Regions from separate parts of the Cellulomonas shaoxiangyii genome, predicted to be linked through region 3. Evidence: riboswitches for the same ligand, from Rfam matches in the RefSeq annotation. Region 3 holds a riboswitch; each other region holds the start of a gene.
What was found. A riboswitch is a leader RNA that binds a small molecule or an ion and turns the genes downstream of it on or off. The one in region 3 is predicted to bind thiamine pyrophosphate.
Positions count from the first base shown of each region.

Region 1 (9,892 bases), 660 kb from region 3:
GCGGCGGCGTCGCGGCGGTCCTGCGAGCCTCTCTCGCGCACGTCGAACGCGTCGTCGATGGCGTCCTCCGCGTCGTCGAGGGCCGGCTCGGCGATGTCGCGCACGGCCCGGTCCGCCCCGTCGAGCTCGCCCTCGATCTCGTCGATCCGCGCCTCGAACTCCTCCTCGCGCACCTGGTCCTCGCCCAGGTCCTCGGGGACGACCGTGGACGCCACGGTGTTCGCGGGTGCGGCGTCGTCGTCCGAGCAGCCCGCCAGGAGCAGGCCCCCCGCGGCGACCGCGGTGACGGCGGTGATCATCCCTCGGCGCATGGTGTCTCCTCGGACGGGGTGTACGTCCGAGTCTGGGAGGAGATGCCCGTCTCCGCGCGACGGGGCACGGATCCCCGCCGCGCGCGTCCACCCCGTCGGGCCGCGACGCGGCGGTCAGGAGGTGGTCGGCGCCCCGCCCCACCAGCCGGCCCAGCGGCGGCGCGCCTCCGCGAGCGTCGCCTCGTCGAGGCCGAACGTCGACAGGACCGCGGACACGCGGCCGTGCGGCGGGTGGTGCCCGGCCGGCTCCAGCATGAGCACCAGCAGCGACTCGATGGGGTGCAGGCGGATGCCGACCTGGTGGGCCGTCCGGTACACGACGGTGCCGCCGACGCGTGACCCGTCGGGGCGCGTGACCTCGACGTGCGCGCCGACCGGCAGGCCCCGCACGCCGTGCAGCCCGGCCCGGAAGAGCAGGGGGTCGTGGCGGTCCCCGGCGTCGAGCCCGAGCACCGACAGCGCCACGCGGTCCTCCCCGGGGTGCCGCTCGAGCGCGAACCGCAGCTGCTGGAGGAAGGCGATCCAGCCCTCGTCGACCTCGTCGTAGAGGCCGTCGTAGGGGGCCAGCGCGTCGTGGCCGCGGCGCGTGAGCGCCACCTGCGTGCGGCCCGGCGCGTCCGCCCGCGACGTGACGGTGAGGACCTCGTGGTGCGGCCACGTGAGGGTGCGCGTCGTGACGCCGTCCGCCTCCTCGACGTGCTCGCGGGGGCCGTCGACGAAGATCTGCCGGATCTCGTCGTCGAGCCCGTCGTAGTCCCAGCCGAACCACCGGCGCACGAGCCGCGGGTCACGCAGGTGCGCCCACACGTCCTCCACCGGGGCGGCGACGTCGACGGTCACGGTCTCGCGGGTCTCCAGCGTCATCGCTGCTCACTTCCGTCGCGGGTCACGAACCGGCGTGCTGCTCCGACGTTACCCATGCACCGGGCAGCGACGCGAGGGCGGCGGCGTCGGCACGCAGCGGCACCGGCGTCCCGGGCTCGCAGGACCAGCCGGCGGGGGCGAGCGCCGTCACCCGGCCCACGCCGGGCACGTCGACGACGACCTCCGTGCGGCCACGGCGCGAGCGCAGCACCGCGACCGTGCCGGTCGGCGCCCCGGCGCGTGGCCCGTCGCCCACCGCGACGACGAACGCGCCGGCCGCGAGCGCGAGCGTCGTGCCCGCGGTCGGGGCGGGGTCGAGCACGGCGACGAGCGCCCGGGCCCCCGGTGCCGCCGCGGCGGCGTCGGCGGGCACGTCGACGAACGCCTCGTACCCGAGGAACTCCGCGACGCGGCGCGAGGCCGGCCGCGACCACAGGGCCGCGGGGGCCGCGACCTGCAGCAGGCGCCCGGCGTCCATGACGGCGACGCGGTCGGCCACGGCGAACGCCTCGTCGTGGTCGTGCGTGACGAACAGCGCGGTGGTGCCGGTGGCGACCAGGACGTCGCGCAGGTCGAGCGCCAGGCGCTCGCGCAGGGACCGGTCGAGGGCGGAGAGCGGCTCGTCGAGCAGGAGCAGACGGGGCCGGGGGGCGAGGGCGCGCGCGAGGGCGACGCGCTGCCGCTCGCCGCCGGACAGGGTCGCGACGTCGCGGCGCTGCGTGCCGGGCAGGCCGACGAGGTCGAGCAGCTCGGCGACGCGCGCGCCGCGCTCGGCGCGGGGGCGGCCGGCCAGGCCGTAGGCGACGTTGCCCGCGACGTCGAGGTGCCCGAAGAGCTGCCCGTCCTGGAACAGCAGGCCGAAGCCGCGCCGGTGCACGGGCACGCCGGTCACGCCGACCCCGTCCCAGGCGACGTCGCCGCCGGCGAGCGGCTCGAGCCCGGCGACCGCCCGCAGCAGCGAGGACTTGCCGCACCCGGACGGCCCGAGCAGCGCGACGACCTCCCCGACGGGCACGTCGAGCGACACCGCGTCGACCGCCGGCCGGTCGGCCCCCGGGTACCGCACGACGACGTCGACGACGCCGAGCCCGTCACTCATGACCGCTCCTCCGACCCGCTCACCACGAGCTCCCCACGCCCGGCGGGCGCAGCCGCTCGCACACCGCCACGATCCCCGCGGTCAGGGCCGCGAGCAGCACCGACGCCGCGAGCGCCGTGCCGTAGTTGTCGACGCCCGGCCGCCCGAGCAGCCGGAAGATCACGACCGGCAGCGTCGGGTCCTCGGGCCGGGCCAGGAACGACGTCGCGCCGAACTCCCCCAGCGACGCCGCGAACGCGAACCCGAGCGCCAGGCCGACCGACCGGACCGCGACGGCGAGGTCGACGGTCCGCAGCACCCGGCCCGGCGACGCCCCCAGCGTCGCCGCGGCCTCGCGCAGCCGCGGGTCGATGGCCCGCAGGACCGGCAGGACCGTCCGCACGACGAGCGGCACCGCCACGACGGCCTGCGCGACCGGCACCAGCACGCCCGAGGTGCGCAGGTCGAGCGGCAGCCCGAAGGGCCGGTCCATCGAGACGAGGAAGCCGAACCCGACGGTCACGGCGGACACGCCGAGCGGCAGCATGAACAGCGCATCGAGGCCCGCGACGGCGCGGCGCCCGGCGGTCCGGCGGGGCCGCCGGGAGACGACGAGGGCGACGAGCCCGCCGACGACCAGCGCCAGGACGGTCGCGTCGAGCGCGACGCGCAGGGACGTCACGGTCGCCTCCCAGGGGCTGACGCGCAGCACGTCCGCCGGCTGCGCCAGCCGCGCGTAGTTCGCGAGCCCCCAGCCGTCGGGCGTCCGCAGCGACCGGACAACGAGGTTGACGAGCGGCAGCGCGAGCAGCCCGAGCGCGGTGACCGCCGTGACGACGACCGCGACGCGGTCCAGCGGGTCGCGCAGGCGCACGGGGTGCGCGGCGTCGACCGGCTCGGTGAGGGCGAGCGCCCGCTCCGTCCGGGCCCGCGCCCGGCCCGCGAGCGCGAGGGCGGCGACCACGACGACGAGCTGCACGACCGACAGCACCGCGGCGGCGCGCAGGTCGAGGAACTGCGTCGTCTGCACCCAGATCTCGGTCTCCACGGTCCCGAACTGCCGCCCGCCGAGCACGAGCACCGTGCCGAACGCGGTCGCGCAGAACAGGAACGTCAGGGACGCGGCCGACGCGATCGCGGGTGCGAGCGCCGGCAGCGTCACGGTCCGGAACGCCCGCCACGGCGATGCGCCCAGGGAGCGCGCGGCCTGCTCGGCGCGCGGGTCGAGCCGCTCCCACAGCCCGCCGACGGTCCGCACGACCACGGCGTAGTTGAAGAACACGAGCGCGAGGACGATCGCCGTCCGCGTGCCGTCGAGCCCGAGCCCGCCGAGCAGCCCGCCCTCGACGAGCAGCGAGCGGAACGCGACACCCACCACGACCGTCGGCAGCACGAACGGCACGGTGACGAACGCCCGCAGCGCGCCGCGCCCGCGGAACGTGCACCGGTGCAGCAGGTACGCGCCCGGCACGCCGAGCAGCACCGCGCCGAGCGTGCCGAGCGTGGCCTGCGTCAGGGTCTGCCCGACGATCCGCCACGTGCGCGGGCGGGACAGCACGTCGGCGAACCCGCCGAGGTCGAGCGCGCCGTCGGTGACGAACCCGCGCCCGACGATCGCGGCGACCGGCCAGGCGAAGAACACGCCGAGGAACAGCAGCGGCACCGCGACCGCCGCGGCCCACGCCAGGACGCGCCCGAGCGGCACCCCGCCGACGCCCGGCCGGTGGGCCGGTGCGGCGGGGCGCGTGCGCCCGAGCGTCGTCGTCATCCTCGGTCCGTCCGGTCCGTCAGCCCACGACCGCGTCGGACCACTGCGTCAGCCACTCCTCGCGGTGCGCGTCGACGTCGGCCGCGGGCACCTCGAACGGCTGCTCGGCCAGCGGCGCCCACCGGGCCCACTCCGCGGGGAGCTCGACGGCGGTGCTCACCGGGTACACGTACATCGACCCCGGCAGGTCGGCCTGCACGTCGTCGGAGAGCAGGAAGTCGATGAGCTGCGCGGCACCCTCCGGGTTGTCCGCACCGGCCAGCACGCCGGCGTACTCGACCTGGCGGAAGCACGTGTCGAGCAGGGCGCGCGTCGTCGGCTCGGTGCCGCCGTCGGGCACGGTGAAGGGCGGCGACGACGCGTAGGACAGGACGACGGGCCGCGGCCCGTCGCCCCCGCCGGCGGTGAAGTCGGTGTAGTACGCCTCGCTCCAGCCGTCGGCGACGGCGAGCCCGTTCTCCCGCAGGCCCGTCCAGTAGTCGAGCCAGCCGTCCTCGCCGAACGCGCCGACGGTCGCGAGCAGGAAGGCCAGGCCCGGCGACGAGGTGACGGGGTCGGGCACGACGACGAGGTCGCGGTACGCCGGGTCGAGCAGGCTCTCGAGCGTCGACGGCTCGGGCACCCCGCGCTCGGCGAACCACGCGGTGTCGACGTTCATGCACACGTCGGAGTAGTCGACCGCCACCAGGGCGCCGTCGTCGTCCCCCTCGACCGCGTACGCCGCGGCGTCCTCGGCGGCCGGCGCCGTCACGTCGGCGGGCACGACGACCCCCTCGTCGAGCGCGCGCGTCGCGAACGTCGTGTCGAGGCCGTAGACGACGTCGCCGAGCGGTGCGTCCTTGGTGAGCACGAGCTGGTTGGCCAGCGCGCCGGAGTCGGCCTGCTGCACGACCTCGACGCTCAGGCCGGAGTCCTGCTCGAACTGCTCGAGCAGTCCCTCCGTGAGCGCGAAGGACTCGTGCGTGACGAGCGTGACGGTGTCGGCGCCGGCGCTCGGTCCGGCCGACGCGTCGTCGCCGCCGACGGCCGAGCAGGCGGTCAGCGCGAGGGCCGTGACGCCGGCGAGGGCGGCGCCGCGGGCACCGGTACGGGTGCGGGGGGTCATGTGGTCGTGTCCTCCGTCGTCGGCGGAGGGGTCCCCGCCGACGGGCGCACCCGCGGGCACGCACGACCGGCGGGGAAAGAGATGCCCGACTCCCTACGCCGGTATCAACCGGATCAGGTTCGAGGGTCTGCGGTGGTCCGCACTCTCAGCGTCCAGCCCGTGCGTGCGGCCGACGCTCCCCTGTCGTTCACGGCCGATCCTAGCCCTCCGCCGGACCGCCCGGACGCGCGTCCGGGACCGGCGCGCGGTCACCGGACTGCGGACCGGGCCGCACCCGGTTAGCGTCGTCCCCCTGGGCCGGACACGGCGCACGACCGAGGAGGACGCGTGGCAGAGAAGAACACGTCGATGGTGGCGAAGGTCGTCGGGATGGGCGTGACGCTCGGTGCCGCCTGGCTCGCGCACAAGCTGGTGGACACGGCGTGGGAGAAGGCGCGCGGGCACAAGCCGCCGTCGCCGGACTCGACCGACGAGGACGTGAACTTCTCCGAGGTCGTCGCGGCCGCCGTCATCTCGAGCGCCCTCGTCGCCCTCTCGCGCGTGCTGGCCACGCGCGGCACCGCCAAGCTCGTCGCCCGGTAGGCGCGTCGGCGTCGTCCGGCGTGGTCCGCGTCAGCGTGGTCCCCGTCAGGCGTGGTCCTCCCGCGCGGACCACTCCTGCGTCTGCGTGAGCCGGAACAGGTAGACGAGGGGCGGCGCGACCACCAGTGCCGCCAGGGCGGCCACGAGCACCAGCGCCCGCAGCGTCGCCGGTGCGCCCGCGGCCTCCGCGACGGTCAGCTGGTCGACGAGCAGCCACGGGTACTGCGCGACCGCCCACCCGCCGAGCACCGCCGCGACGGCGACGACGGCCGCCACGCGCGCGGTCGCGAACCGCCGCCGCAGCAGGAGCCACAGCGCGCCGAACCCCGCCACCATCGACAGCACCACGAGCGGGCCGGCGCGTCCGACGAGCCCCTCCGTGAGCGTCGGCGCGTCCGAGGAGATCGGGTACAGCGCGCCGAGGACCAGCGCTCCCGTGACCGCACCGACCACCAGGGCGCGGCGGCGGAGCCGCTCGGTGAGGGCGTCCCACCCCGCGCGCGCGGCGTCGGCGGTGAGGAAGGTCCCCGCGAGGAAGACGCTCGTGCTGACGGCGAGCACGCCGGCGATCAGGGGGGTCGGGGCCACCCACGACGCGACGAGGTCGCCGCGCCCGCCCGCGGGCACCCGCCCGGACGCGATCGCGCCCGCGACGGTGCCGAGGAAGAACGGCGCGATGAGCGAGGACGCGGCGAAGACCGCACCGAACAGGCGCGCCTGCGAGACGGTCGCGGAGTACTTCCGGAACGCGAAGCTCGCGCCGCGCAGCACGATCCCCAGCAGCGCCAGCAGCAGCGGGACGACGAGCGTGGTCATGACGGCGGTGAAGGCGCGCGGGAAGGCGGTCCACGCCATGACGAGCACGTAGATCAGCCAGACGTGGTTGGCCTCCCAGACGGGGCCGATGCTGTGGTCGATCAGCGTGCGCAGCCGCGCTCCGCGCTGCGCCCCGCCGGCGGTGAGGTCGTAGAAGCCGGCGCCGAAGTCCGCCCCGCCGAGCAGCGCGTACGCGACGACGCCCACGAGCAGCGCACCCGCGACCACGTCGGGCAGCGTCATCGCTCCTCCTCGCCCGCGTCGACGGACCGGCGCTGCGGGCCGTACGGGCTCGGCAGGTCCTCCTCGCCCTCGCGCCACCGGCGCGCCATCGACCTGAGCACCACGACGGCCCCGACCGTCAGGCCCGTGTACACGACGACGCTGCCCGTGAGCATCGACCACAGCCACGGGTTGTCGCCGGCGGCGTCGGCGGTCCGCAGCACGTCGTAGACCACCCACGGCTGACGGCCCACCTCCGTCGCGACCCAGCCGGCCTCGAGCGCGACCACGGCGAGCGGGCCGCACACGGCGGCGACGCGCAGGAACCACCGGCGCTGCGTGAGGTCGTGCCCGCGGCGCCGGGCCACCCAGAACAGCAGGACCAGCAGCACGAGCGCCGAGCCGATCCCGACCATCGTCTGGAACGCCCAGTGCGTCAGGTTCACGGGCGGCCGGTCCTCCACCGGGAACGTCTCCAGCCCGCGCACGGGTGCGGTGAGCGAGCCGCGCGCGATCAGGGACCCGAGCACGGGGATGTCGAGGGCACCGCGCACCTGACCGTCGACGAGCACGCCGCCGAGGCGCAGCGGGGCCGGGCTCTCCGTGGTGAGGGCGAGCTCGAACGCGGCGAGCTTCGCCGGCTGGCGGTCGCTCAGCCCGGCGCCCAGCACGTGCCCCACGACCGGCTGCAGGACGGCCGCCACGCTCGCGAAGACGAACGGGACGAGGAAGCCGAGCCGGTGCCGGGCGTCCCGCCGGCCCCGCAGCATGCCCACCGCGTAGACGCCCGAGACGGTGAACCCGACGACCATGAACGCCGCGACCCACATGTGCGCGAACTGCAGCACCGACAGGTCGTTGAACATCGCGGCCCACGGGTCGACGTCGGTGACCTCGCCGTCGACGACCCGGAAGCCCGCCGGCGCGTTCATCCAGGCGTTGACGGCGACCACGCAGAACGTGCCGACCACACCCGCCACCGCCATCGGCACGAGCATGAGCAGGTGCACCCGCGGCGGCAGCCGGCCCCACCCGTACAGGTAGATGCCGAGGAAGATCGCCTCGGTGAAGAACGCGAGCCCCTCGAGCGCGAACGGGAGCCCGAGCACGTCCCCGAACGGGCCCATCAGGCCGGGCCACAGCAGCCCCATCTCGAAGCTCAGCACCGTGCCCGACACCGCGCCGATCGCGAACAGGACGGCCGACACCGTGGCCCACCGGTGCGCGAGCGTCAGCGCGACCGCGTCGTCGCGGTGGACCCCGCGCCAGTGCAGGACCAGGATCATCGACGGGAAGGCGACCCCGAAGCAGGCCAGGACGATGTGCCACCCCAGCGACAGCGCCATCTGCTGGCGTGCCGGGAGCAGACCCGCGGGGTCCGTCGCCGCGAGGAGGACGTCCACCGTCTCCACCCGATCGAACCTACGCCGACGGCGCGGTGCGGCCACCGGCGGGGCGATCGGCGTCCGCACCGCGAGACGCGCGGGCGGTCACGCCACCCGCGCGCCCCCGACGGCCTCAGTGCCCGGCGCCCAGGCGGCCCGCGAGCCGGTCCAGGCGCGCGGCGCTGTCGGCGTTGACGCCGACGAACTCGACCTGGGTCCCGCGCGCGGCGTACCGCTGGCGGATCGCGTCGAGCGCCGCGACCGTCGAGGCGTCCCACACGTGCGCGCGCGACAGGTCGATGACGACGCGCGCCGGGTCGCCCGCGTAGTCGAACCGGTGCACGAGGTCGTTCGAGAACGCGAAGAACAGCGCGCCCTCCACGGCGTAGACGCGCTCGCCGTCGTCGTCGGACGCGTCGAGGCGCGTGACCGTCGTCAGGTGCGCGACCCGCCGTGCGAACAGCACGGTCGCCACGAGCACCCCCACGCCCACGCCGTACGCGAGGTTGTGCGTCGTGACGGTGACGACGACGGTCGCGAGCATCACGGCCGTCTCGGAGCGCGGCATGCGGCGCAGCGTGCGCAGGGAGTGCCAGTCGAACGTGCCGACCGACACCATCACCATGACGGCCACGAGTGCGGCCATCGGCATGATCGCGACCACGTCGCCGAGCCCCACGACGAGCAGGAGCAGGAACACACCGGCGAGGAACGTAGAGATGCGGGTGCGGGCCCGCGACTCCTTCACGTTGATCATCGTCTGGCCGATCATCGCGCAGCCGCCCATGCCGCCGAAGAACCCGGTGACGACGTTCGCCACGCCCTGCCCCCACGCCTCGCGGGTCTTGTCGGAGTGCGTGTCGGTCACCTCGTCGACGAGCTTGGCCGTCATGAGGGACTCGAGCAGGCCGACGACCGCCATCGCGAGCGCGTACGGGAAGACGATCCGCAGCGTCTCCAGGGTCAGCGGCACGTCGGGGACCAGCAGCGAGGGCAGGCTCTCGGGCAGCGCGCCCTCGTCGCCGACGGTCGGCACCGCGATGCCGACGCCGACGGTGAGCAGCGTGAGCGCGACGATCGCCACCAGCGGCGCGGGGACGACGGTCGTGAGCCGCGGCAGCAGCACCATGATCGCGATGCCCGCGAGGACCAGCGGGTACACCACCCACGGCACGTCGACGAGGTGCGGCAGCTGCGACGTGAAGATGAGGATCGCCAGCGCGTTGACGAACCCGACCATGACGGACCGCGGGATGAACCGCATGAGGCGTGCGACGCCGGCCAGCCCGAGCACCACCTGCAGCACGCCCGCCACCACCACGGCGGCGATCAGGTAGTCGACGCCGTGCTCGCGCACGACCGGTGCGACGACGAGCGCCACGGCGCCGGTCGCCGCCGAGATCATGGCGGGCCGCCCACCCACGACCGCGATCGTCACGGCCATCGTGAACGACGCGAACAGGCCGAGGCGCGGGTCGACGCCGGCGATGATCGAGAACGCGATCGCCTCGGGGATCAGCGCGAGCGCGACGACGAGCCCGGCCAGCACCTCGGTGCGCAGCCGCGCGGGCGAGCGCAGCGCGCTGCGGACCGACCACGCCGCGTCCGCCTCGGGGGCGCCCTCGACGGGGACGGGGACGGGCGCGGGGTCGGCGAGGTGGGCCACGCCGGGGTCGGTCGCGGGCGCACCGGCGGGCCCGGTCGCCGTGGTTCGCGGCGCACCGGGCTGGGACGTCGTGTCGCGGGGGGCGTCGGCGGGCA
Region 1 is NZ_CP039291.1:3,558,012-3,567,903, forward strand. It holds gene E5225_RS15965 (hypothetical protein) at 1-311, opposite strand, end outside; gene E5225_RS15970 (SRPBCC family protein) at 426-1,175, opposite strand; gene E5225_RS15975 (ABC transporter ATP-binding protein) at 1,198-2,274, opposite strand; gene E5225_RS15980 (ABC transporter permease) at 2,294-4,021, opposite strand; gene E5225_RS15985 (thiamine ABC transporter substrate-binding protein) at 4,041-5,126, opposite strand; TPP riboswitch at 5,200-5,318, opposite strand; gene E5225_RS15990 (DUF4235 domain-containing protein) at 5,454-5,708, shown strand; gene E5225_RS15995 (cytochrome d ubiquinol oxidase subunit II) at 5,754-6,767, opposite strand; gene E5225_RS16000 (cytochrome ubiquinol oxidase subunit I) at 6,764-8,158, opposite strand; gene E5225_RS16005 (SulP family inorganic anion transporter) at 8,265-9,797, opposite strand.
Region 1: it holds a riboswitch for thiamine pyrophosphate, as region 3 does, so the genes downstream of both, E5225_RS15985 (thiamine ABC transporter substrate-binding protein) here and E5225_RS01430 (MFS transporter) in region 3, are expected to answer to the same signal.

Region 2 (9,892 bases), 1.9 Mb from region 3:
CCTCAACGCCGGCGGCTCGCTGTTCGTCACCCGGCCGACGCTCGGCCACCACACCGCGACCCGTGACGAGCTCGAGTGGCGCTGGCGCGAGGTCGCCGACCCGGCCGCGGCCGGCGCGCTGGACGTCCGCGTCGGCGCCACGTTCCCCCTGGCCGACGCGGCCGACGCCCACCGCGCCCTCGAGGGGCGCGCGACCACCGGAAAGGTGCTGCTGCTCCCGTGACCACCCCCTCGGTCTCCACCACCCCGTTCACGCCCCTGGCCGCCCCGCCGCGCACCATCCGCGTCGAGGTGTGGTCCGACGTCGCGTGCCCGTGGTGCTTCATCGGCAAGCGCCGGTTCGCCGCCGCGCTCGAGCGCTTCGAGCACCGCGCGCACGTCGACGTCGTGTGGCGCTCGTACCAGCTGTCCCCCGAGACCCCCGCCGGCCCGGGCCGGCCCGAGGTCGAGGCGCTGGCGCGCATGAAGGGGCTCGACCCGGCGCAGGTGCGCCAGATGTTCGCGCAGGTGACCGCCGTCGCGGCGGGCGACGGGCTGCGGTACGACTTCGACCGGACGCTCGCCTTCAACACGTTCGACGCGCACCGGCTGCTGCACCTGGCGGCGCGCGCCGGCGGTGCACCGCTGGCCGACGCGACGATGGAGGCGCTGTTCTCCGCGCACTTCGAGCAGGGCGCCGACCTGGGTGCCGACGGGGCGCTCGTGTCGCTCGCGGCGCGGGTCGGGTTCGCCGACCACGGCTGGGACGAGGACCGCGTCGCCGCGGCCCTGGCGGGCGACGACGAGGCGGCGGCCGTGCGGGCCGACATCGACGAGGCACGGGCCCTCGGCGTCACCGGCGTGCCGTTCTTCGTGGTCGACCGGAAGTACGCCGTGTCCGGTGCGCAGCCGGCTGAGGTGCTTGCGCAGCTGCTCGACGCCGGGTGGCGCGAGGCGAACCCGCTGACCACGCTCGCGAGCGGCGACGCCTGCACCGACGCGACCTGCTGACCCGATCCGCGCGGCCCCGCGGTCGCGGCACCGCCACCGCCGCGCTACCGCGGTGCCGGCGGCCCCGCCCCCTGAGGGGCCGCCGGCACCGGATCAGGGGGCGGCGCGCCCGGCGGCCGCGAGCGCGGCCGGACCGCGCGGCGCCGGCGCTGCGGCGTCGACCTGGTCGAAGAACGCCACCTCGTGCTCGCAGGACCGCACGAACGCCGCGAGCATCCGTGCGCGCGTCGCCGCGCCCACCTCGCGGGCCGCCTCGTCCGTCAGGCGGCGCGCCTCGTCCGCCGCCGCGGCGAACCCCGGGTCGCCGTACGTGCCGATCCAGTCCCCGTACGGGTGCGCGCCCAGGTCGCCGGCGCGCGCGAGGACGCGCGCCCCGATGTCGGCGTACAGCCAGTAGCAGGGCAGCACCGCCGCGGTCAGCTCGGCGTACGAACCGCGGGCGCCGACCGCCAGCAGGTGGTCCGTGTACCCCGTGGTGACGGCCGACGCCGGACCGCCCCACGCGCGCCCCGCCCGGTCGAGCCGGTCGCGGTGCAGCTCCGCCTCGACGTCGAGGCACCGGCTCGCACCGCGCGCCCAGAACGCCTGCGCCGCACCGTCCGGCGCGAGCTCGCTCGCGCGGGCCAGCACGCGCGAGTACGCCGCGAGGTAGAGCGCGTCCTGGTGGAGGTACGCCTCGAAGGCGTCGGTGCGGAGGGTGCCGTCCGCGAGCGCCCGGACGAACGGCAGGTCGTCGCACGCCGCGCGCACGTCCGCGACGGCGTCCCACGCCTCGTCGCCGAAGGGCGGGGCGCCGAGCGTCGCCGCGTGGTGCAGGTGGTCGACGGGCCCGCGTCCCGACCCGACGGCGAGCGCCTCCCCCGCGGCGATCGCGCCCGTGAGCCACGCCTTCGCCTCACGCACCGCGGTGACCCAGTCGGGGCGGCGGGGGCGCAGCGCGGCGACCGCGGCGGACAACGAGCAGCCCGTGCCGTGCGTGGCGGTCGTGGCGACGCGGACGGCGTCGAGCTCGACGACGGTCGTCGCGTCGACGACCGCGTCCGGGCTCGCGTCGCCGTCGAGGTGACCCCCCTTGAGCAGCACCGTCACGGCCGACGCCCGCGCGAGGCGGCGCGCCTGGTCGACGGCGGCGCGCCACGTGCGGGCGGCCGGCTCACCGAGCAGGACGCCGAGCTCGGGCAGGTTGGGGGTGACGAGGTCCGCGTGGGCGACGAGGCGGCGCACGGCCTCCTCGGCGTCGCGGTCGAGCAGGCGGTCGCCGCTGGTGGCCACCATGACCGGGTCGAGGACGACGACCGGCGGACGGGTGCGCGCGAGCCAGGCGGCCACCTCGTCGGCGACCGCCCGGGTGCCGAGCATGCCGATCTTCACGGCGTCGACCGTGACGTCGTCCGACACGGCGTCGAGCTGGGCGCGCAGGAACGCGACGTCGGGCACGTGCACGGCACGGACGCCGTGCGTGTTCTGCGCGACGAGCGCCGTCACCACGGCCATCCCGTACGCGCCGTGCGCGGCGAAGGACTTGAGGTCGGCGTGGATGCCCGCACCGCCCGTCGGGTCGGTGCCGGCGACGGACAGCACGCGGACGCGCGCCGGCCGGACGCGAGCCGGCGACGCCGTGGGGCCCGGCACGGCGCTCACCGCGTCACCGCCGGCGCCTCGGCGCGGGCCCACGCGGCGACGAGCGCGGCCGCCGCACCTCCGGGGTCCGGCGCCGAGCACACGGCCCCCACCACGGCGAGCGCGTGCGCCCCGGCGGCCCGCACCGCGGGTGCGTCGTCCGCCGTCAGCCCGCCGATCGCGACGACCGGCAGCGTCGTCGCGTCGACCACCGCCCGGACGCCCGCGGCGCCGAGCGCCGGACCGGCCTCCGGCTTGGTGGCCGTGAGTCGCACCGGCCCGCTGCCGACGTAGTCGGCGCCACCCGCGGCGCGCAGCAGCGCGGGGCGTCCGGCGGTGACCCCGACGACGGCGTCGGGCCCGAGCAGCGCCCGGGCGTCGGCGACCTCGAGGTCGTCCTGACCGACGTGCACGCCGTCGACCCGCGCACCGCGGGTGCGCGCCGCGAGCGCGACGTCCACGCGGTCGTCGACGAGCAGCACGGCGGGCGGCGCGTCGTGCAGCGCCTGCGCCACGGCGACCGTGAGCGCGACCTGGTCGCGCACGCCGGCGCCCTTCGCGCGCACCTGCACGGTCCCGATCCCGGCGCGCACGGCCGCGACCGCGACGTCGGCGGGCGCGTGCCCGGCGGCGACGCACACGTCCGCGTCGAGGACGAGGTAGACCCCGCGGGGCAGCCGGCTCACGCGAGCACCGCCACGTGTGCCGCGCGGCCCACGTGCGCCGCGAGGTCGTCGCTCGTGAGCGCGTGCAGCTCGTCGAGGAGCGCCGCGGGGAACGAGCCGGGGCCGCGGGCGACCTGGGCGGCGCGCTCGGCGGCGAGCCCGAGCGCCGTGGTGGCGCCGACGCCCGCGGTCAGCGGGTCGGTCACCGCGGCGAACGCCGCGACGAGCCCGCCGAGCGCGCAGCCGGCGCCGGTGATGGTGGTCAGCAGCGGGTCCCCGACGGCGAGCCGCACGTGCGTGCGGCCGTCCGTGACGAGGTCGACCGGTCCGGACACCGCGACGGCACCCCCCGTCCACCGCGCGACCGCGTCGGCGGCGTCGGCGGCCGCGTCGACGTCGTCGCCGGCGTCGACACCGCGTCCGGCCGCGGCCAGGCCCGCGAGCGCGAGCACCTCGCTCGCGTTGCCCCGCACCACGGCCGGCCGCTCGGCCAGGAGGCGTCCCGCGAGGCGGGTGCGCACGGACAGCACTCCCACGGCGACCGGGTCGAGCACCCACGGCGTGCCGGCACCGGACGCGACCGCGACGGTCGGCTCGACGGCCGCGCGCTGGTCCGGGCCGAGCGTGCCGAGGTTGACGAGCAGGGCGCCGGCGAGCCCGGCGAGCTCCTCGGCCTCCCCGGGCGCGGACGCCATCGCGGGTGACGCCCCGATCGCGAGCAGCGCGTTGGCGACGAGGTTGGTCGTCACCTCGTTCGTGAGGCACTGGACGAGCGGGGTGCGGGCGCGCAGGTCGTCCAGGGCGTGGGCTGCGGACGCGGCGAAGGGATGGGCCGCGGAGGCGGCGAAGGGGTGGGCGGTGGAGGCGGCGAGGGAACCGGGTGGGGTGGGGACGGCAGGCGTCGTCATCGCGACATCCCTTCGCTCGTGCTAACGAGATCAGGTTCGACGGGTGTGATCTCAGCCCTGCCTGGTGCAGGGCACCCCGTGTCGCCGGCCACCGTAGCGCAACGGTGCCCGTACCCGGACGTAACGGACCACCACGCGGACCGTGACGGGTCCACGCGGACGGCGGGTGCGCGGGCGGGACGACGACGGGGGCGGACCCGGCTGGGTCCGCCCCCGTCCCGTACAGCCCTGCGGCGTGCGGCTGCGCCTCAGCGGCGCACCGTCACCGTCCGGCTTGTGCTGCCCGCGACGTTCGCGGCGTCGGCGGGCACGAACACCGCGGTGAGGCGGTGCGTGCCGCGGCCCAGGTCGCGCGGCAGCGTGCCGATCGCGACGCCGAGCACGACGTCGGCCTCGGCCACCACGCGGTCACCCTCGCGCAGCTCGACCGTGCCGGCGGGCAGCCGGAGCGTGTCGAGCCGGACCGTGGCCACCCACGGGGACGGCAGGAACGAGAACGGCGAGGAGACGACGTCCAGCGTCGTGCTGCTGCGCGCCTTCTCGACCGTGACGGTCACCGGCTCCGACTGCGAGCCGGCGACCGCGTCCGTGCCCGCGTACCGCGCGACGACGTCGTACGTGCCCGCGGGCGTCCCCGCGGGCAGCGTGAGCCGCGCCTGGCCGCCGCGCAGGGCCGCCGTGCCGAGCACGGTCTCCCCCGCGACGAACTCGACGTCGCCCGTGACGGGCGCGTCGGCCGTCACGCGTGCCGTTAGCACGACCCGCCGCGCCAGGCCGCCGTACACCTGGCTGTCGGGGCGCGCCGTGAGCGTCGTCGTGGACGACGGCACGCCCGCCTCGACGACGAGCGGCAGCGTCACCGTGGTGCCGCTGGGCTGCGCGACGAGCGTGAGCGTCCGGGTCCCCGGCGTGGTGCCCGCGGGCACGGTGACCGTCACCGTCCCGGCCGCGTCGGGGCCCTCCCCCCGGGTGAGCGTCGCCGTGCCGAGCGCGACGTCGTCCAGGCGCACGTCGAGCGACGTGTTGTCCGGCGCGCCGAGGCTCGTGAGGTTGAGCCCGGTCACGGGGAAGGTCAGCTCCGCGCCCGCCTCGACGGGGCCGAGCTCCGGCACGCCGACCGCCCGCTCGCGGAAGTCCGGCGTGAGCCCCGGGTTCGCCTGCAGGTACGCGATCCACGCGTCCCGGTCGACGAGACCGGAGTCCGCCGCCCGGGCGCCGTCCTGGAACACGCGGAAGTTGTCGCCGCCCTGCGCGAGGAAGGAGAACGTGCCGATGCGGTACTCGGCGGCCGGGTCGACCGGCACGCCGTCGACCGTCACGGACGTGATGCGGTCGCCCTGCGGCCGCGACGCGTCGTAGGTGTACGCGACGTTGTCCGAGAGGCCCAGCTGGAGGTACGGGCGGCTCGGCACCGTGCCGTCCGCGGCGGTCTGCCACTGCTGCTCGAGCATCGTGCGGACCTGCGCACCCGTCAGCGTCGTCGTCCAGAGGTTGTTGACGAACGGGAGCACCGCGTTGGCCTCGGCGTACGTGACCGTGCCGTCGGGTGCGTGGAACAGCTCGTTGCGCAGCCCGCCCGGGTTGACCACGCCGATCTGCGCGCCGCCGCGCTCGGGGGCGTCGAGCGTGTCGAGCAGGGCGTCGGCGACCAGGTTACCGAGCGTCGACTCGCGGCTGCGGTCGTCCCGGCCCGTGCCGGGCAGCGGTCCCGGGCCGACGTACCGGCCGTCGACGAAGGTGCCGCCGGTGTAGGCCGTCGTGATGTCCGCCGTCACCGAGCCGACGGGCTGGTTGCCGACCTCCGCCGCGTGGGCGAGCGCCGCCGCGACGATGGCCTGCACCGCCGCGACCCGCGGGTACGCGGCGACGAGCTCGGCGTCGGCCGTGGTCGTGCGCGGGACGTTCTCCGCGGTGGACGCCGTCACCTCGCCGCTCTCGCGGTCGTAGGTCAGGACGACCTTGCCGAGGAGCTCGCCGTACGAGCCGGTCTGCAGCACCGGGCGCGTGCCGTCCTCGCCGGGCACGGGTGCCTGCCACGCGTACTGCTTGTGCGTGTGGCCGGTGAAGATCGCGTCCACCGCGGCGGACGTCTCCGTGACGATGTCGGCGAAGGCGCCGCCGGCGGCCACCTCCTCCTCCAGCGTCGCGCCGTCGGGCGCGCCCGCGCCGGCGCCCTCGTGGTACTCGGCCACCAGCACGTCGGCCTCGCCGTTCGCCTCGTCGCCGTCGGTGAGCCGGACCGCGACGCGGTTGACGGCCTCCACCGGGTCCCCGAAGTCGAGCGACGCGACGCCGTCCGGCCGCACGAGCGTCGGAGTCTCCTGCGTGACCGCGCCGATGACGCCGACCGTCACGCCGGCCATCTCGAGCAGCGCGTACTCGTCGAGGGCGGGCGTCGTGGTGCCCGCCTCGTAGACGTTCGCCCCCAGGTACGGGAACCGGGCGTTCGTGCCGCCGGCGAGCACGCGGTCGACGAGGTCGTCGTAGCCGCCGTCGAACTCGTGGTTGCCCACGGCCGACGCACGCAGCTCGAGCGCGTTCAGCACGTCGATCGTCGGCTGGTCCCGCTGTACCGACGACGCGAACAGCGACGCGCCGATGTTGTCGCCGGCGGACAGGAACGCGGCCGCGCCGCCCGCGGCCTCCGCCGCGGCGCGCTGCTGCTCGATCGTGCCCGCCACCTTGACGGTGTTGGCGTCGATGCGCCCGTGGAAGTCGTTGACGTTGAGGAACGTCAGGTCGACCGGGCCGGTGTTCGCGTCGCCGGCCGTCAGCCCGACCGTCACGGGGTCGTGGTCGGAGGACCGGTACGGGCCGGGGTCGTGGTACGTCGTGCCGTGGTAGCCGTAGCGGCTGTACTCGAGCGCGATCGACTCGCCCGCGTTGATCTCCCACACGTCGGCGCCGGTCGCGCGGCCGGCGGCCGCCTCGTTGAGCAGCACGTGGTCGAGGGAGCCGGACAGGCCCTGGAACGAGTAGCTCCACTGCCCCGGCGCGAGCGCGTCCACGGCGTCGACGTAGCCGGCGTCGTACAGGACGTGCAGCGGGTCCTCCTGCGTGTAGGCGTTGAAGTCGCCGACGAGTGCGACCGCCTCGGCGTCGCCCTGCACGGTCGGCACCCAGTCGCGCAGCGCGGTGGCCTGGCGCACGCGCGACTCGTTCGACGCGCCCTGCCCGTCGCCCGCGTCCGCGTCGCCGGGCCACGGGCCGGCCGAGCCCTTCGACTTGAAGTGGTTGACCACCACGAGGAACGGCTCGCCGCCGCCGACGGGCGCGAAGGCCTGCGCGATCGGCTCGCGCGCGTTCTGGAACGCCTCGCCGTCGTCGCTCTGGTCCCCCAGCGCACGGGAGGCGCCCGTCGGCTCGACGGCCGCGGGCTGGTAGATCAGCGCGTTGGTGATGACGTCCTGACCGGAGGCATCCGGCAGCTCGGCGGACGAGGGGACGAAGGCCCAGCGCTCCTCGCCTGCGGCCGCGTTGAGCGCGGCCACGAGCGCCGCCGACGCCTCGTCCGGCACGCCGTCGACGCGCGCCGAGTTCTCGATCTCCATGAGGCCCACCACGTCGGCGTCCAGGCCGTTGATCGCGGCGACGATCTTCTCCTGCTGGCGCGCGAGGTCGTCCGGGTCCCAGGCGCCGCGCTGGTCGCAGCCCTCCGCGACGGTGACGGGCTCACCCGACGGCGTCGTGTACGCCTCGCACGACGCGCCCTGCGCACCGAGCGTCGTGAAGTAGTTGAGGACGTTGAACGACGCGACCGACAGGTCCCCGCCGACGTCCTCGGGAGCGGCCGTGCGGTCGTCCTCGAACGTCGCGGGGACGGTCGCGCCGGCCGCGAGCGGGGCCGTCGGGTTCAGCTTCCAGGTGTCGTTCCGGTAGTCCACGACCACCGGCTCGACGACCTGCACGGCCGCACCCACGCGCACCGGGTTCTCGGTCGAGACGTACGGGGGCGTGAGGCCGCCGGCGTCCTGGCCGAGGAAGTTCGTCGTCGCGCCGTCGTCCAGCGTCACGCGGCGGGCGGCGTTGTCCGCCGCGACGGCGGCCGCCTCCGGCGTCCCGGGTCGCGCGACCTCCGTCGGCTGCAGGAGCGGCGTCGTGCCGGTCGCCAGGCCCACCTCGCCGTACTGGTTCGTGGCGTACGTGTTCGAGACGGTGAGGTCACCGGTCGGCAGCAGCAGCATCGACTCGAGCGCCTCGCGCGTCGCGTCGTCGGCCGGCCAGGCGCCCGTGACGGGCACCGGAGCCGGTGCCGGGTCGAGGACCGTCACGTCGGCGGGTGCGTCGACCGTGAGCTGCGTGAGGCCGTGGAACTCCGCCACCTCGCCGGTGACGCGCAGGTGCTGGCCGACCTGCACCGCGGCGACCGTGGCCGCCGAGTAGACGAAGACCGCGTCGGAGGCGGTCCGGCCGGCGGGTGCGCCGCCGCCCGTGCCCGGCGTCTGGAGCACGTAGCCGCGCAGCCCGCCCGTCGGGTAGGCCGCGGTGACGACGCCCTCGGTCACGACCACCTCACCCAGGTGCGGGGACGCCGGGCCGGTGCCCTGCACCTCGGCGATCGTGCGCGCCGTCGGCTCGGTGGGCTCCGGCTCCTCGCCGGGCGCGTCGCCGGAGGCGGTCGGCGTGGGGACGCCCACCGTGAAGTCCGCCGCGTTGTCCGCGGTGTTGGTGCCGCCCGCGACGCGCGACGCCGACGTCGCGTTCCCCGTGCCGGGCGCCGGGCCGGAGCCCGCGAACGAGGACGCGTTCGCGCCGTACCCCACGAGGTCCACGACCGCGGGCACGTCCGCGCAGCCCGTGCCGCACGTGAGCGCCTGCGTGCCGGCCGTGAGCGCGACCTTGCCCGCGGACCCGCTCATCGCGGTCGTACCGGTGACGTCCGGCGTGATGTCGACGCTGCCGCCGGCCCCCCGCGCCTGCCCGACGAGCAGGTGCCCGCCGGCGGGCACGCTCGCTCCCGTCAGGCGCGTGACCTGCCAGGTCGCGCCGCCCGCGGACGCGTACTGCACCGCCCAGCCCGACACGTCGACGGGCGCGTCGCCCGGGTTGTAGAGCTCGACGAAGTCCTGCGTCAGGGTGGCCCCGCTGTTGCCGCCGCCCCCGTAGACCTCCGAGATGACCACCGGCGCGTCCGGTGAGACGGCGGCGTGGGCCGCCCCTGCCGTGACGACGCCACCGGTGAGCATCAGCCCGAGCGCGGTCAGCGCCCCGGTGGTCGTCCGTCCTCGTGCGTGCACGCGGGTCTCCTTCGTCGGGGCGCGGGGCGCGCGGCGCTGCGTCGTGCGGGGTCCGGCTCGTGCCGGTGCGGCGGCGACGCCGTCCCGACGGGTGCTGCGCGACGCTGCGCAGCGAGAACGGCCGCTCGTGGCGGCCGTGGTCCACCCTGCGCGGTTCGTCCGGTCCGCCGCAACTACCCGACAGTAACCATTCGGTGAACTCGTCCCATGAGCCGGCTGCGCGTCCGCCGCCTGCAGACGCGGCCGTCGCCGGCGGACGCAGCCGTCGCCGTTCGCCCCCGCCGAGACGCCGCGGCCTCGGCGACGCCTGAGCGTCGCCGAGGCCGCTGCGACCCACGTGCTCGTCTCGACACGCCGCCGGCGGGCGGTGGGCAGGCGGGCGTCGGCAGGTCGGTCGACCGCAGCCGTTCGACGCCGCCGGGCGCCTTCACGCCGTCGGCGGCCCCTCCGCGCCGCGCGCGGACCGCCGACG
Region 2 is NZ_CP039291.1:2,214,243-2,224,134, forward strand. It holds gene E5225_RS10055 (quinone oxidoreductase family protein) at 1-223, shown strand, start outside; gene E5225_RS10060 (DsbA family oxidoreductase) at 220-990, shown strand; gene E5225_RS10065 (bifunctional hydroxymethylpyrimidine kinase/phosphomethylpyrimidine kinase) at 1,084-2,631, opposite strand; gene E5225_RS10070 (thiamine phosphate synthase) at 2,628-3,296, opposite strand; gene thiM (hydroxyethylthiazole kinase) at 3,293-4,183, opposite strand; TPP riboswitch at 4,174-4,272, opposite strand; gene E5225_RS10080 (ExeM/NucH family extracellular endonuclease) at 4,432-9,369, opposite strand; gene E5225_RS10085 (hypothetical protein) at 9,848-9,892, opposite strand, start outside.
Region 2: it holds a riboswitch for thiamine pyrophosphate, as region 3 does, so the genes downstream of both, thiM (hydroxyethylthiazole kinase) here and E5225_RS01430 (MFS transporter) in region 3, are expected to answer to the same signal.

Region 3 (9,892 bases):
GCGGCCGTTGGCGACGTTGAGCTGGTGCGTGCGCACGTGCAGCACGCGACCGTCCACCGTCACCTCGGCCTCGAACGGCCGGTGCGTCGCGAGCGCCCGCGCCGCGGTGAGCGCGTACGCCGCCCGCCCGAGGTGCCGCTTGAGCGCGTGCGGCGTGCGCCCGGCCACCTCGGACGACAGGCCGACGCTCACCAGGTTCGCGAACCAGTCCCCGTTCGCGCGGCCGAGGTCGACGCCGACGGTGCGTCCGTGCGCGACGACGTCGAGCGCGGCGCCCAGGCGCAGCGGCAGGCCCAGGCTGCGGCCCGTGTTGTTCGTCGTCCCCAGCGGCAGGTAGCCCAGCACGGTGCGGCGCCCCGCGAGGTGGTCGACGACCGTCGCGAGCGTCCCGTCGCCGCCGCCCAGGACCAGCATCTCCGGGTCGGTCGCCAGCACGCGCGGGAGCAGGTCCGGGAGCTGGGCGGCCGGGTCCCGGACGACGTGGACGTCGAGCACCCGCACGCCGCGCTCGGTCAGCGCCGGCGCGATGCGGTCGTGCAGCGCGGCGCCGCGCCGGGACCGCGCGTTCACCACGACGACGGCCTCGGGCGCGCGCGAGGTCTCCGGCACGGCGGGCGCGGGCACGCGGCGGCGGTCGACGGGTGGCACCGGACCTCCCTGGACGAGGTGGACGTGCCTGGACGAGGTGGACGTGCGTCAAGGATGCCCGAAAGGCCCCGCCCCGCGCCGCGCGGACCCGTGCCGCGAGACCGTCGTCGAGGGGGCGTGAGGTGCCCGCCGACGCGGTCTCACGGGTCGCCGTCGGACGCCGCCCGGTAGCCTCGGCCCGTGCCCGCCAACGACACCTTCGTCCTGCGTCCCTTCGAGGGCCTGCCCGGTGAGCCCGACTGGGTCGCGCTCCGCGAGCTGGTCCCCGCCGCCACCGCGACCGCCCGGACCACCGCCGAGCACGGCGCGCGCGACGTCGTCGTGACGACCGTGCTGCCCAGCTCCTGGTCCGCGCTGCACCGCGCCGACGGCACCGTGCTGCTCGCCCTGCAGACCGGGACGAGCTCGGGCGACGCGAGCCGCGACCTTGCGACCGCGCTGCTGCTCGCGCTCGACGCCGAGCCCGGCACCGCGATCGAGACGATCGGCCTGCCGACGCCGGGTCCCCGCCTGCAGGACGTGCTCGACCTGTCCGTGCCGTTCGAGGTCACGGTCGAGGAGAGCTTCTCCTACTGGCTCGACCCCAGCACCGAGAAGACGCCGGAGCTCGAGGCCGCCATCGAGGAGGCCGACGCCGGCATCATCGACACCCGCAAGCTCGCCGCGGTGGACTCCGCCTACTGGTGCCGGATGGGCGCCAGGGAGTACGTGCGCTGGGCGCAGGCGGAGGACGAGCAGGTCGTGCTCGACGGCCTCGCGCGCCTGCACGGCCGCCGCGAGTCCGGCTTCGACGGCGGGCGCTTCCTCGGCTACTTCCGCGCCGCCGGCCTGGTCGTGCCCGTGTGGGAGCTCGCCCGCGGGTCCGAGGCCGACGACGTCGAGGCGCCCCTCGCCGAGTTCGCGCCGCGTCTGGCCGCGGCCATGGCCGACACCGCACCGCTCGACCCGAACGCCCGCCGCGCCCGTGCCGGGCTGGTCGCGCGGCAGGTCACGCTCCGCTGAATCGTGCGCGACCTGCGCGTCCGTCCGGGTGGCGGCGGGGTCGCACGGCTCGGACGGGGCGTGGTCGTGAGGCGGCCGCGCCCCGTTCGTCGCTAGGGTGGGAGCCGTGACACCCACGGGGAGCGAGGCCGGCCGCAGCCAGGAGAAGGCCGTCGAGAGCCGCCCCCGCGGGCCCCGGCAGCGTCAGCGCGTCGCCGTGATCATCCCGGCGAAGGACGAGTCCCGGCGCATCGCCGCGACCGTCCGCTCCGCGCGCGCCATCCCGCACGTCGACCTCGTCCTCGTGGTCGACGACGGGTCGGAGGACAACACGCAGCACGTCGCGCGTGAGGCCGGTGCGGTCGTCGTGCGGCACTCCCACAACCGCGGCAAGGCGGCCGCCATGGAGACGGGCGCCGCGGTCGTCGCGATGCGCGACGCGCCGGACCGCCTGCCCCGCATGCTCCTCTTCATCGACGGCGACCTCGGCGACACGGCCGTCAACACCGCGCCGCTGGTCGCGCCCGTCCTCGACGGCGTCACGGACCTCACGATCGCCCTGCTGCCGCCGCAGCCCGGTGCCGGCGGCCGCGGGCTCGTCGTCGGCGCCGCGCGCCGGGCGATCGTCTCGATGACGGGGTGGACGCCGACGCAGCCGCTGTCCGGCATGCGGTGCCTCACGCGCGCGGCGTTCGAGGCGGCGACGCCGCTCGCCCGCGGGTGGGGCGTCGAGGTCGGCATGACCATCGACCTGCTGCGGCAGGGCTACCGCGTGCTCGAGGTGCCCTGCGACCTGCGGCACCGTCCGTCCGGCACGGACCTCAAGGGCCAGCTGCACCGGGCCGCGCAGTACCGCGACGTGCAGATCGCGGTCAACGCCCGCCGCGCGCGCTCGGCGGCGTCGTCGGTGCGTCGGACGCTGACGCCGGGGGAGCGCCCGGTCCGCTGACCGTCGGCCGGTCCGCGGCCGCACCGTCCCGCCCGGCCGCGTCGCCGTCCGCGTGGTCGCCGTGCGCGTGGGCGCCGTCGGTCGCGTCCGTCCCCGGCCCGGGGCCGACGCCCGGCGCGTCGTCCGCCGGGTGCGCGAGCCGCCACTGCGCGGCGGCCGCGACGAGGCACGGCACGGCGACGGCGATGCCCGTGGCCAGCACGACGATGCCCGAGTCGTTCATGAGGAACCCGATGGTCAGCGCGACGCCGCTGGCGGCGACGGCCGGGCGCAGCAGCGGGACGGCGCTCTGCAGCCCCGCGAGCGGCGAGCCCTCGCCCATGAGCGCGCCCCGCCGGGGTCGCGGCCCGGCGAGCACGAGCCACGTCAGGGCCACGCCGCCGATCGCGAGGACGAGGTAGCGCCACGACGCGAGCACGCGCAGGTTCACCGAGAGCTTGCGCCACACGACGTCCCACAGGCCGCCGTCGAGCACGGTGGCGAAGAACCGGCCCAGGTGCGTGCGGTCGGCGGGCGCGCGCAGCCAGTCGAGGAACGCGAAGCCCAGCACGAGCGCACCGCCCACCACGCCGACGAGCAGCACGACCTTCCAGGACACCCGCCGCCCGCTCACGGCGACGGCGAGCATCGCGAAGGCCACGAGGATCGCGACCGGCCCGCCGAAGTCGGCGCCCCACTGCGGCGCCCCGTCGACGACGGCGAGCACGAGCCCGAGCAGGACCACGAACGCGACCGCGGCGCGGCGGCGGCCCGCACGCAGGAGGGCGTCGGCGACGACGACGGCGACGAGCACACCGGCGGCCGTGATCAGGGCGAACGCCTGGTTGCTCATGCCGTAGAACCGGGCCGCCATGATGCGCTGCGCACCCATCGGCGCGTCGATCACCAGCGGCGAGCCGACGAGCGCGTCGACGACGAGCGTCACGACGGTCACGCCCGCGACCACGCCGGCCGGCCCGAGGACGTGCCGCCGCCACGGCCCCGCGAGCGCCGCCGCGGTGACCACCGCGATGATGCCGAGCAGCGTCCACCAGAACGCCGTGACCGGCCGATCCGAGCGCCACCAGGGCACGAGCCCGACGAGGAACGACGCGACGGGTGCCGCCCCCAGGGCGAGCGCGGCCACCTGCAGCACCCGCAGCGCGGGGCTCAGCGCGCGGCCGTCGGCCCGTCCCCGGCGCGTCAGCACCACGGCGGCGGCGAGGAACAACGCCGCCTGCGCGAGCACCAGCCGTGCCGAGAACGACCCCGACACGCGCGTGACGGCCGACGCCTCCTGCTGCGCGTCGAGCAGCGCCGCCACGCGGGCCCCGCCCGTCGCGGGCCCGGGGACGGGCCGGATCTCGGCCCCCGGCAGCGCGGGCGCGTCGTCGAGCAGCCCGAGCAGGGCCAGCAGCGTCGGCGTGACGTCCGTGGTCTGCACGACGCCCGCCTGCCGGGTCGACCCGGAGGTCAGCAGGCTCTCCCCGAAGGCCGGCTCGGTCTCGCGCGGGCCGACGGCGGCGGCGACCTGCAGCGCCACGCGCCCCGAGTCGGCCAGCGAGACGACGAGCACGGTCGCGTCGCGGCCGGCCAGCGCATCGAGCACGGCGCCGACCCGGGCGTCCACCGTCACGGCCTGCTGCGCGCGCGACGGCTCGACGATCGACTCGGACCCCGGCAGGTCGGACCCCTCGGGGGCGTCGCCGAGCGGCACCTCGTCCTCGTCCTCCTCGCCGGTGGCCGGGTTCCCTGACGGGTCGGCCGACGGCAGGCGCGGCGCGGTGCCGTAGCCGGGGTCGCGGATCTGGCCCGCGTCGACGACGAGCAGGTCGGCGCCGGCCGCGTCACGCACGAGGCGCCCGAGCGCGGTCGTCGACGTGGGGCTCCGCACGTGCTCGCCGACGGGTACGCCCCGCGGGTCGGCCAGCGCGATCGCCGCGCCCGGGCCGATGCCGACGGCCGTCGCGCCGGCCTCCGCGAGGATGCGTCCCAGCGTGCCGGGGCGGGCGCCGTAGGACTCGGCGTTCGCGGAGGCGAGGAAGTCGTCCCAGCCGGGGACGGTGCCGTCCTCGCCCGGCGCGCGCAGGCTGCGGCACGTGCGGTCGTCCACCGTGAGGTCGGCGGCGCGGGCACCGGCGGACACGGCGAGCCAGCCGTCGGCGGGGCACGAGCGCGTCGCCACGGAGCGCGCCGCCACGGCGCCGACCGACCCGTCGCGGGAGAGCTCCCAGAGCGCCGGCGTCGTCAACGAGCCGACGTCGTCCCAGCGCAGGCCCGTGACACCCACGAGCACGACGGGCCCGGGCACCGGCGTCTCCAGCGCGCTCGCGGCGGGTCCGGGTGCGGCCGCGGCCGGTGCGACGACGCCCACGCCGAGCACGGCCGTGAGCACGGCCAGCAGGACGGGGACGACGGCGCGCAGGGACCGGGGCACCGCCTCAGGGTACGTGCGCGGACTACGCTCGGCGGGGCCGCACGGGCGGCCACGGGCCGCGGTGCGCCCCGTCGCGGCGCCGGTCCGGCACCCGCGGCGGTCGGCGTGCCGAGCCCGCCGCGAGCAGCAGGAGGGTCGATGGGCGTGCCGCGCTACGCGTACCTCGGACCGGCCGGGACGTTCACCGAGGAGGCGCTGCGGCGGGTCGCGTCGCCGGACGAGGCCGAGTACCTGCCGCAGACCGACGTGGGGTCGGCCATCGCGGCGGTGCGCTCGGGCGCGGCGGACTACGCCGTCGTCGCGATCGAGTCGACCGTCGAGGGCGGCGTCACCGCGACGCTCGACGCGCTCGCCACGGGTGTGCCGCTCGTCGTGCTGCGCGAGGTGCTCGTACCGGTGCAGTTCACGCTCGTCGCCGCGCCGGGCACGCGCCTCGAGGACGTCGCGCGCGTCAGTGCGCACCCGCACGCGTGGGTGCAGTGCCGCCGCTGGGTCGCGGCGCACCTGCCCCGCGCCGTGCACGTGCCCGCGACCAGCAACACCGCGCCCGCGGCGCTGCTCGTCGAGGCGCTCGCCGCCGGTGACGCCGGCACGCTGCCGTTCGACGCCGCACTGGTGCCGCCGGGGGCGGTGGCCACCTACGGCCTCGCGCCGCTCGCGGACAGCGTGGCCGACAACGCGTCGGCCCTCACGCGCTTCGTCGTCGTCGGACCGCCGGGCGAGGTCCCGCCGCGTACCGGCGCCGACAAGACGAGCCTCGTCGTGCACCTGCCCGACAACGAGGCCGGTGCGCTGCTCGCGATGCTCGAGCAGTTCGCCGTGCGGGGGGTGAACCTGTCCCGCATCGAGTCCCGCCCGATCGGCGACGCGCTCGGCCGCTACTCCTTCTCCATCGACGCCGAGGGCCACATCACCGACGAGCGCATGGGCGAGGCGATCATGGGCCTGCACCGGCGCTGCCCCTACGTGCGCTTCCTCGGCTCCTACCCCCGGGCCGACGCCGTCGCGCCGACCGTGCACGTGGGCACCGCCGACGCGGACTTCGTCGAGGCACGGGCGTGGCTGGCCCGCCTCCGCGCGGGCGACGCCTCCTGACACCGGCCCCGCCGCCCCGCCCCGCGACCTCGCTCGCCGCCCCCGCCCCGCCCCCGCCCCACGTTCGCCGTGAAGGCAACCTGGTGACCGGTGCGACGCCCGAGACCGCGCGCGAGGTTGCCCTCGCGGTGGCGGTGGCGGTCGCGGTGGCGGTGGCGGTCGCGGTCGCGGTGGCGTGGACGCGTCCGTGCGTCCGCCGGGGGCGTCGCTAGCATCGCCGCGACCACACGGGAGCCCGCACCAGCGGGCTGAGAGGACGGCTGACGGGCCGTCGACCGTTCGCACCTGTCCGGATCATGCCGGCGTAGGGAGTGCCATGCCTGACGTGCGTCCCGTCCTGCCCACCCCCGGTGCCGAGGCACCGTCCGACGGCGCCCGGCCGCCCCGCCGCGGCCCCGACCACCCCACCCGAGCGGCCGCCGACCCCGCCCGCGCGGCCGTGCGCGGCGGCGTGCTCGGCAACTACGTCGACCAGTTCGACATCTTCCTGCCCGTCCTGGCGCTGGCTCCCGTGGCCGCAGAGCTCTACGGCACGCGGGCAGTCGTCACCTACGCGGGCCTGGTGTTCGTCGCGACGCTCGTCGGGCGTCCGCTCGGGGCGGCGGTCCTCGGCTCGCTGGCCGACCGGGTCGGACGGGCGGTCGTCGCGCGGGCCAGCATGCTCGGCCTGGCGGTGACGACGCTGCTCATCGCGGCGCTGCCGGTGGCGGCGATGACGCACGAGGCGGTGCTGCTCGCGGTCGTCGTGCTGCGGTTCGTCAGCGGCGTGCTGATCGGCGGCGGGTACACCTCGGCGGTGCCGCTCGCGATCGAGTGGACGGCGCCGCGCCGGCGCGGGCTCGTCAGCGGGGTCGTCATGGCGATGTCGCCCGCGGCCAACGCGACGATCGCCGCGCTCGTGCTCGTGCTGCTGGGCACGCTGGGACCGGACGGGTACGCGGCGTGGGGGTGGCGCGTGCCGTTCGTCGTGGGCGCGGCCCTCGCGTTCGTCGCGGTCGGGCACTTCCGCCGGCACGTGCGGGACACGCCGGAGCGCGCGGCGGCCGCGCCGGCCGGGCGTCCCCTGACGACCGTGCTGGTCGGCGCGGAGCGGCACCGCCTGTGGCGGCTCATGGTGCTCATGACGGGCCTGTGGCTCTTCACCAACCTGGCCGTCGCGGTGGTGACGTCCCAGCTGGGGGTCGTCGCGGGGCTCGACGGCGCCGCCGTCACGCGCACCATGCTCGTCGCGACGGCCGTGTCGGCGGCGGCGATGGTCGCGAGCGGGCACGCCTCGACCCGCGCGGGCCGGCGGCGGTACCTGACCGCGTTCGGCGCGGCCGCGGCCGTGCTCGCACCGGCGAGCTACCTCGCCGGGTTCGCAGGCCCCGCGTCGCCGGCGGCGCTCGTCGCGCTCGTCACCGTGCTGCAGGTCGTCACGGTGTCGGCGTACGGGCCGATCGGCGCGTACCTGGCCGAGCGCTTCCCGCCCGCGGTCCGCTCGAGCGGGTACGGCACGGCCTACAGCCTGTCGATCGTGCTGCCGGCCCTGTACCCGTTCTGGCTGCCGCCGCTGCAGCGGGCGTTCGGCGACGTCGCCCCCGTGGCGGCCCTGCTCGCGGTGGCGGGCGTGCTCGTCGCGGTGGGCGCGGCCACGTCGCCGGGGGAGGCGATGACCGAGGGGCCGGCGGCGCCGGCGACGCCCGCCGGCGCGTGACGAGCCCGGCGCCCCGGCCCGCGGGCCGGGTGCCGGTCGTCGGCGAGGACCGGTGCCGCAGCCGTCAGGCGGGGACGCGGACGACGAGCGCCTGGCGGTCCACGCGCGCCTCGATCTCCGTGGCGCGGCCCACGACGTCGCCGTCGACCTGCACGGCCTCGGGCCCGCCGGCGCCGAGGCGCACCTTCTTGGCGCGGACGTGGTCGATGCGCCCGATCTTCGCCGGCAGGTCGTTGCGCACGCCGACGCCCTGCAGCACGACCTCGCCGAACAGCTGCGCCCAGCCGGCGATCCCGCCGCGCGTGTCGATCATCGCCACGTCGAGCTCGCCGTCGTCGATCACGGCGTCGGGCAGGAGCGTGATGCCGCCGGGCAGCTTGCCGCAGTTGCCGATGAGCAGGCTGCGCACCCGGATGGTCGACGTGGGCTCGTCGTCGAGCTTCAGGCGCAGCCGCAGCCGGCGGCCGTTGAGGTGGCGTGCGCCGGAGACGAAGTACGCCATCCAGCCGACCTTGGCCTTGAGGTCCTCGTCGGTGTCGGCGACCATCTGCGCGTCGAACCCGAGCCCGGCGATGACGAGGAAGACGTGGTCGCGCGGCTGGTCGGTGTCGGCGGGCATGTCGTCCGCCGCCTCGGCGATGTCGTCGTCCATCTGCGACTCCCACTTCGTGACCCGCAGCCAGCCGACGTCGATCGGCTTGTCCTGGCCGTCCAGCGCGACGGCCATCGCGGCGATCGGGTCGTTCAGCGGGATGTCGAGGTTGCGGGCGAGCAGGTTGCCCGTGCCGAGGGGCATCAGGCCCATCGGCACGCCCGTGCCGGCGAGCGCCTCGGCCACCGCGCGGACCGTGCCGTCGCCGCCGACCGCGATGACGACGTCGGCGCCTCCCTCCAGGGCGGTGCGCGTCTGGCCGACGCCCGGGTCCTCGACCGTGGTCTCGAGCCACAGGGGCTCGGGCAGGTAGCGCTCGGAGGCGGCCTTGTAGACGGCGGCACGCAGCTCGGGCACGTCGGGCTTCGACGGGTTGGCGACGAAGGCGACGAGGCGACCCTCGCGCGGCGCCACCGGCGCCTGCTCCTCCGCCTCGGCCCGCGCGACGTCGGCGTCGGCGCGCTGGCGGCGCTGCTGCGCGAACACGACGCCGGCCAGCGCGAGCGCCAGCACGGCAAGCACGGCGGCGACGACCGAGACCCACTCCACCCAGGACATGGCGCGAACGTACCGGCACGCCCGGGGTCCGGCGATCCGGACGGCGCATCGGCCCGGCACGTCTGCCGGACGCGGCGGTGTCGCCGACGGTCGGTAGTGTCGTCGGGTGATCGATCTGCGGCTCCTGCGGGAGGACCCCGATGTCGTGCGCGCGAGCCAGGTGGCGCGCGGTGAGGACCCGCACCTCGTCGACGAGGTGCTCGACGCCGACGCCTGGCGCCGCTCCGCCCTGACGGAGTTCGAGACGCTGCGCGCCGAGCAGAAGGCGCAGGGCAAGAAGGTCGCGCAGGCGTCCGGTGACGAGAAGCAGGCGCTCCTCGCGCACACCAAGCAGCTCGCCGAGCGGGTCAAGGCCCTGCAGGCGGACGCCGCCGCGGCGGAGGAGCGCGCCACCGAGCTCGCGCGCCGCATCGGCAACGTGGTCGAGGAGGGCGTGCCCGCCGGCGGTGAGGACGACTACACCGTGCTCGAGCACGTGGGCACGCCGCGCGACCTGGCGGCCGAGTACGGGCCCGACTTCGTCGTCCGGGACCACCTCGACCTCGGCGAGGGGCTCGCTGCCATCGACACGGAGCGCGGGGCGAAGGTGTCGGGCGCACGGTTCTACTTCCTCACGGGGATCGGCGCGCGCCTCGAGCTCGCGCTGCTGACCGCCGCGACCGACCTGGCGCTGCGCAACGGGTTCACGCCGATGATCACGCCGACGCTGGTCAAGCCCGAGATCATGGCGGGCACGGGGTTCCTCGGCGCGCACGCCGACGAGATCTACCGGCTCGAGGCGGACGACCTGTACCTCGTCGGCACGAGCGAGGTCGCCCTCGCGGGCTACCACAAGGACGAGATCCTCGACCTGGGCGACGGCCCCCTGCGGTACGCCGGCTGGAGCGCGTGCTACCG
Region 3 is NZ_CP039291.1:309,381-319,272, forward strand. It holds gene E5225_RS01405 (diacylglycerol/lipid kinase family protein) at 1-648, opposite strand, end outside; gene E5225_RS01410 (DUF5926 family protein) at 829-1,650, shown strand; gene E5225_RS01415 (glycosyltransferase family 2 protein) at 1,757-2,578, shown strand; gene E5225_RS01420 (hypothetical protein) at 2,502-4,994, opposite strand; gene pheA (prephenate dehydratase) at 5,133-6,089, shown strand; TPP riboswitch at 6,307-6,417, shown strand; gene E5225_RS01430 (MFS transporter) at 6,406-7,785, shown strand; gene E5225_RS01435 (diacylglycerol/lipid kinase family protein) at 7,850-8,995, opposite strand; gene serS (serine--tRNA ligase) at 9,102-9,892, shown strand, end outside.